3 regions of the Rhizobium sp. A37_96 genome follow, and region 3 is predicted to be linked to each of the others. Evidence: predicted binding sites of a transcription regulator. Region 3 holds the regulator's gene; each other region holds the start of a gene.

Region 1 (2,178 bases), on a different contig from region 3:
CCGACGCTTGCGGCGTTGCTGCAGGCGCAATTGCTTGCCAGCAGCTCCGATGCCGAAAGCCTGGCCAATGTGCTGGCCGCCCGCCTCTGCGTCGTCAGGATCGAGCACGCCGATATGCTTTCGCTGCTGTCCGACGTGCTCGGCAGGCATCCCGCAATCCTGCAGGCGACGGAAGCGGACCTCATCGCCGTACGCACCCGCGATCCCGCCTGCACCACCTATCTGCATGCCCTTCTCAACCTCAAGGGCTTCCATGCCCTGCAGACGCACCGCATCGCCCATGCGCTCTGGACGGAAGGGCGCAGGGAAATCGCGAGCTGGCTTTCCAACCTCGTCTCGCTCGTCTTCGGGCCGGATATCCACCCGGCCGCGAAGATCGGCTCGTCGATCATGCTCGATCATGGCTCCGGCATCGTCATCGGCGAAACCGCCGTCATCGAAGATGAAGTCTCCATCCTGCAGAACGTGACGCTTGGCGGCACCGGCAAGGAAACCGGCGACCGCCATCCGAAGATCCGCCACGGCGTGATGATCGGCGCCGGCGCCAAGATCCTCGGCAACATCGAAGTCGGCGCTTTCAGCAAGGTCGCCGCCGGCAGCGTCGTGGTGAAAGCCGTACCGCCCCATTGCACCGTCGCCGGCGTGCCGGCCGTCGTCGTCCGCATCCACCGCGCCGACGAAATCCCGGCCGAGACGATGGATCAGAACATCTAGTCGCCGGGGATTGTGGCCGCCTCGTCCTTCGAGGCATTTCTACGCTTTGCTCCGAAATGCACCTCGGGATGAGGTAGAGCGGGCCGCCGCTCCGACGCATTCGCTAAACGACGAAGCCATTCTTCCAGCCCAGTCCCGGAAGACCAGCCCTCATGGAGAGGAGGCCCAGAGGGCCGTCTCGAACCACGAGGGCGGATGAGGGAACTCATTTTCCTGCTTAGCCGTGACATAAGGTAGCATCGCAGACAAACGACACGGCTGCTTTCCAAGCACTTATCGCTGAACACAGCAGAATCAATGACTTGCAGGATGCGGTACGGTCGAGGTCGAATCCCCTCACCGCTCCCTTCATGGAACTGTCATACTCCGTTGATAGCTCGAAAGGGTTCTCTCTGCCCGGCGCGGCGCAACAAGCGCCGGAGCGATGCCCCCACTCGAAGAGGATATCACCATGACCAGTCTTTCGCGTCGCGCCGCCCTTGCAGCCGGCAGCGCGCTTACCCTTGTTTTGCTCTGTTCCACCGCCGGCGCCGCTGACCTAGCGCCGGTGCCGAATACCGCGACACCGATCAAGCATCTTGTCGTTATCTTCCAGGAAAACGTCTCCTTCGACCATTATTTCGCGACCTACCCCAAGGCCGCAAACATCGACGGCGAACCGGCATTCAAGGCAGCCGACAACACGCCGGCCGATATCAACACGCTGGCCAATGCCGGGCTTCTCGACAGCAATCCGAACAAGACCAATCCGGCCAACGGCGCGGATGCCGCCGCTCCCTTCCGGCTCGACCGCACGCAGGCGGCCACCCAGTCGCAGAACCACGGCTACACCGCCGAACAGGCCGCCTACAACAACTTCGCGATGGACCTTTTCCCGGCCAATACCGGCCACGGCACCAAGGGCGCCGCCGGTGCATTCGGTACCAAGGGGCAGGTCATGGGGTACTATGACGGCAACACCGTCACCGCGCTCTGGAACTACGCCCAGCACTATGCCCTGAACGACAATTCCTTCTCCACCAACTTCGGCCCCTCGACCCCCGGGGCGCTGAACCTCATCTCCGGCCAGACCAACGGCGCCATCCTGCCGCCCGGCTACACGCTGGAAAGCGACGGCACCTATTCCAAGGGCCGCATCGTGCCCGACGGCAATGGCGGCTGGACCGCGATCAGCGATTTCGATCCGACGGGCGACGTCTGCTCGGCCGGCCAGACGGCACTGATGTACGGCAAGAACGTCGGCGACATGCTGAACGAGCACAAGATCACCTGGGGCTTCTTCGAAGGCGGCTTCGACCTGACGGCGACCAACCCGGACGGCACGACGAACTGCAAGCGCGCGACGACCTCGGCCGTCACCAAAGTCAACAGCGCCGACTACATCCCGCACCACCAGCCGTTCCAATACTACGCCTCGACCGCCAATCCGACCCATGCGCGCCCGTCTTCCGTGGCGGCGATCGG
Region 2 (2,178 bases), 380 kb from region 3:
AACGCCACGAACCATCCGACATGGCGCGCAACGCTGCATCACTTCACCTACCGCGCCGCCGACTACTGGCCGGATGCCGATATGGAAACCGATTTCTTCAGCTGGCGGCGCGACCATCGCGTCGTGATCGGCCATGACGTCTGGATCGGCCACGGCGCCACCATCCTGCCGGGCGTCGAGGTCGGCAATGGCGCCGTCATCGGTGCGGGCGCCGTCGTTTCCAAGGATGTGGCGCCTTACACCATCGTCGGCGGCGTGCCGGCGAAGCTGATCCGCGAGCGCTTCACCGCCGAAGTCGGCGCGCGCATGGACAAGCTGGCCTGGTGGGACTGGGATCACGACCGCCTTCGCATGGCGCTCGCGGACTTCCGCGCCCTTTCGGCGGAAGAATTTCTGGATCGCTACGACGCCTGAGAACTGATTCCGCCCGAGCCGGACTTGCAAGGCGCTGATGGGCGATCCAGCTTTCAGGCGGCCTCACTAGTCCCGGATCGGGAGGAGTTCTCTCATGGCAAAGCAGTTTTCAAACATCGACGACCGGCTGCGCGATTTCATCGCGCGGCAACATGTTTTCTTCACCGCATCGGCGACATCGGATTCCCGTGTCAACGTTTCGCCACGCGAAACGCTGTGCCTGCGCATCACCTCCCCGAACACCGCCATCTATCTCGACCGCACCGGCAGCGGCAACGAGACGTCGGCCCATATGAAGGCCGACGGCCGGCTGACGATCATGTTCTGCGCCGTCGCGGGGCCGCCGATGATCCTGCGCCTCTACGGCCGTGGCCGCATCATCCATCGATCGTCTCCCGAATATCGGCAATTGCTGCACGATCACTATGCGGGCGAAGAGCCGCTCGGTGCGCGCCAGATCGTGTGGCTGGATATCGATCTGGTGCAGACATCCTGCGGTTTCGGCGTGCCGCTCTTCTCCTATGAAGGGGAAAGGCCGAGCCTCGATCAGTGGGCGAAGGCGAAAGGGCCGGAGGCCATCGAGGAATACCGGCGCGAAAAGAACGCCTTCAGCATGGATGGCATGCCGACGGGCATGTTTGACGGCTAAATACAAAGAAAGCATTCAGCCGGCTAATCTTGCAAAATCGCCGGGAATTGTAACAGCACTTACACAAAACTGACATTGGAGCTTCATGAAGCGGGGCTAATCGGTTGCCTTGTGGTTGGCGCCAGCCCCCTTCGAAACTTCCTTCGAGGCTGGGGCACGCGCCCATTCTAGCACCGGTACCGCTGAAATTTCTGCAGCCCGGCAGCCGCGAAAGGGAAGCACTATGTTCGAACTCAGGAATGTCTCGCGCCGGTTTGGAAACAAGCTCGCTGTCGATTCCGTGACTTTGGACATACCCCAGGGGCAGATGGTCGGCGTCATCGGCCGCTCCGGCGCCGGCAAGTCGACGCTGCTGCGCATGATCAACCGCCTGGCCGATCCGAGCTCAGGCTCCATCCATTTCTCCGGCGTCGAGGTTTCCAAGCTCAGAGGCCGCGCGCTGCGCAGCTGGCAGCGCGACTGCGCCATGATCTTCCAGCAGTTCAACCTCGTTCCGCGCCTCGACGTGCTCACCAACGTCATGCTCGGTCGCCTCAACCAGCGCTCGACGATCATGAGCCTTCTCTCGGTCTTCACCCGCGAGGAACGCATCGAGGCCATCGCGGCGCTTGAGCGCCTCGGCATCGAGCAGACGGCCCTTCAGATGGCCGGCACGCTTTCCGGCGGCCAGCAGCAGCGCGTCGCCATCTGCCGCGCCCTGATGCAGCAGCCGAAGATGATGCTGGCCGACGAGCCGATCGCCTCTCTCGACCCGCTGAACGCAAAGATCGTCATGGATGCGCTGCGCGATATCAACGAGCGTGAAGGCATTACCGTCATCACCAACCTGCATACGCTGGATACGGCCCGCAACTATTGCGAACGCATCATCGGCATGGCCGCCGGCCGCGTCGTCTTCGACGGCAAGGCGTCCGAACTGACGGCTGCTGCCGTCAAGGAAATCTACGGCACCGACAAGGATGGCGCCGGCGTCGACGAGACCATGACGTCGACCTCCATCAACTTCGCCGATCCGGCCGCGCAAGCCGCGGCCATCGAATCCGCCGGCCCGCAACCGCTGGCACTGGCCGGTCTCTGAGAGGGACGGCCGGGATCGAGAGCCCGCGTCAAGGGCA
Region 3 (2,178 bases):
GCTTGGTGGCGTAAGCCGTAATGCCGTCATCGGCAAGGTGCACCGCCTGAACCTCCCCGGCCGAGCGAAGGCTGGCGGCACGGCGACCGCTGCCCGCACGCCGAAACGCAACGCCACGGCACCTCGCCCTGCCAGCTTCGGCTCGCGCGTTGCGACGCGCACGGTGGTTGCCCGGCAGCAGGGCGCGACCATGCTGAAGGAAGAGATCGACGTCGATACGGTCAATGAAATCCAATATCGTCCGGCTTCCAACGTCGTCGTCCCGATCTCCCGTCGCCTCGGCCTGACGGAGCTGACGGAGCGCACCTGCAAGTGGCCGGTCGGCGATCCGCTGAAGGACGATTTCCACTTCTGCGGCAACGAGAGCCCGGATGCATCGCCCTATTGCGGCTATCATCAGCGCCTGGCCTACCAGCCCGTGCACGAACGGCGCCGGCCGGCTCAACCACGCGGCTGAGATCTATCATCGCCGAGACAAAAGAAACGGGCCCTTGAGGCCCGTTTTCTGTTTCCGCCGCTATGTCGATGCCTGAGCGGGCCTTGCCGCTCAGGCCTCCATGGAATAGCCCGCGCCGCGAACGGTGCGGATGACATCCTGCATATTGGAGAAGTTGAGCGCCTTGCGCAGGCGGCCGACATGGACGTCGACGGTGCGTTCGTCGACATAGATATCGTGCCCCCATACGCCGTCCAGCAGCTGCGAGCGCGAGAAGACGCGGCCCGGCGAGGACATCAGGAATTCCAGCAGGCGGAATTCCGTCGGCCCCAACCGCACTTCGCGGCTCTTGCGGTGGACGCGATGGGTTTCGCGGTCCAGCTCGATATCGCCGCAACGCAGCACCGTGGAGAGCACCTCCGGACGGGCGCGCCGCAGCATCGCCTTGACGCGGGCCATCAGCTCCGGCGTCGAAAACGGCTTGACGACATAATCGTCCGCGCCGGTGGAAAGGCCGCGCACGCGCTCGCTTTCCTCGCCGCGGGCGGTGAGCATGATGATCGGCAGGCGCTCCGTCTCCGGCCGCATGCGCAGCCGGCGGCAGAGCTCGATGCCGGACACGCCGGGGAGCATCCAGTCGAGGATCAGAAGATCGGGGATGCGCTCCTGGAGACGCAGCTCGGCCTCATCGCCTCTGAGGATGGTGTCGACCTCGAAGCCTTCGGCCTCGAGATTGTAGCGCAGCAGAACGCTCAGCGCTTCCTCGTCTTCTACAACAGCAACTCTCGGAACCATGCGCCTGTGGTCTCCTTTTTCGCTTCCAGATTATTCCGTCACCGCGCCGACGGTATTGGCGGTATCGTCCTTCGGGCGCTCGCCTTCGGGCTGGGCACCGGTCGCCATGTAGTAGATCGTCTCGGCGATGTTGGTGGCATGGTCGCCGATGCGCTCGATGTTCTTCGCGCAGAAGAGAAGATGCGTGCAGGTGGTGATGTTGCGCGGATCTTCCATCATGTAGGTCAGCATCTCGCGGAAGAGCGAGGTGTACATGGCGTCGATTTCCTCGTCCCGCTCGCGGATCGAGACGGCCTTGTCGGGCGAACGGGTCGCATAGACGTCTAGAACTTCCTTCAGCTGGCTCAGCGCCAGTTCGGAGAGATGCTCGATGCCGCGGGCGAGACGACGCGGAACGCCGGTGCCCTGCACGGCGATGACGCGCTTGGCGGTGTTCTTGCCAAGGTCGCCGACGCGCTCCAGATCGGAGGCGATGCGGATCGAACCCATGATCTCGCGCAGGTCGGCGGCCATCGGCTGACGGCGAGCGATGGTGACGATCGCCTTGTCGCCGATTTCGCGCTCCGCATGGTCGAGAACGACGTCGTCCGAGATGACCTTCTGGGCAAGAGCGGCGTCGCTGTTGACCAGTGCGCGGACGCTGTCGCTGACCATCTGCTCGGCCAGGCCGCCCATTTCGGCAATGCGGCGCGTCAGGAACTTCAGGTCTTCGTCATAGGCAGAGAGAATGTGAGTGGAGACCATTTTTCTATCCTCAAGGTGAACTGTGTGAAAGGAGCCGCGCGCGCAGCATCATCAACCAAAACGGCCCATGATGTAATCCTGCGTGCGGTAATCGTCGGGATTGGTGAACATCTTATCGGTATCGTTCTCCTCAACCAGATGGCCGAGATGGAACATTGCGGTGCGTTGCGAAACGCGGGCTGCCTGCTGCATGGAATGCGTCA

The links. Region 3 encodes PhoB, which activates phosphate uptake and scavenging genes when phosphate is short. Its sites were predicted from a motif close to TGTCATNNANCTGTCAT; they were not measured.
Region 1: a site for PhoB is predicted at 1,061-1,077, ahead of ACQZ6J_RS05695 (phospholipase C). Genes of this name have one in related genera too.
Region 2: a site for PhoB is predicted at 1,134-1,150, ahead of phnC (phosphonate ABC transporter ATP-binding protein). Genes of this name have one in related genera too.

Annotation. Positions count from the first base shown of each region.
Region 1 covers NZ_JBNWDS010000001.1:1,174,437-1,176,614, forward strand. The annotation lists gene cysE (serine O-acetyltransferase) at 1-714, shown strand, start outside; gene ACQZ6J_RS05695 (phospholipase C) at 1,166-2,178, shown strand, end outside.
Region 2 covers NZ_JBNWDS010000002.1:45,743-47,920, reverse strand. The annotation lists gene ACQZ6J_RS06605 (DapH/DapD/GlmU-related protein) at 1-414, shown strand, start outside; gene ACQZ6J_RS06600 (pyridoxamine 5'-phosphate oxidase family protein) at 509-1,063, shown strand; gene phnC (phosphonate ABC transporter ATP-binding protein) at 1,287-2,141, shown strand.
Region 3 covers NZ_JBNWDS010000002.1:423,312-425,489, reverse strand. The annotation lists gene ACQZ6J_RS08540 (GcrA family cell cycle regulator) at 1-457, shown strand, start outside; gene phoB (phosphate regulon transcriptional regulator PhoB) at 548-1,231, opposite strand; gene phoU (phosphate signaling complex protein PhoU) at 1,262-1,975, opposite strand; gene pstB (phosphate ABC transporter ATP-binding protein PstB) at 2,027-2,178, opposite strand, start outside.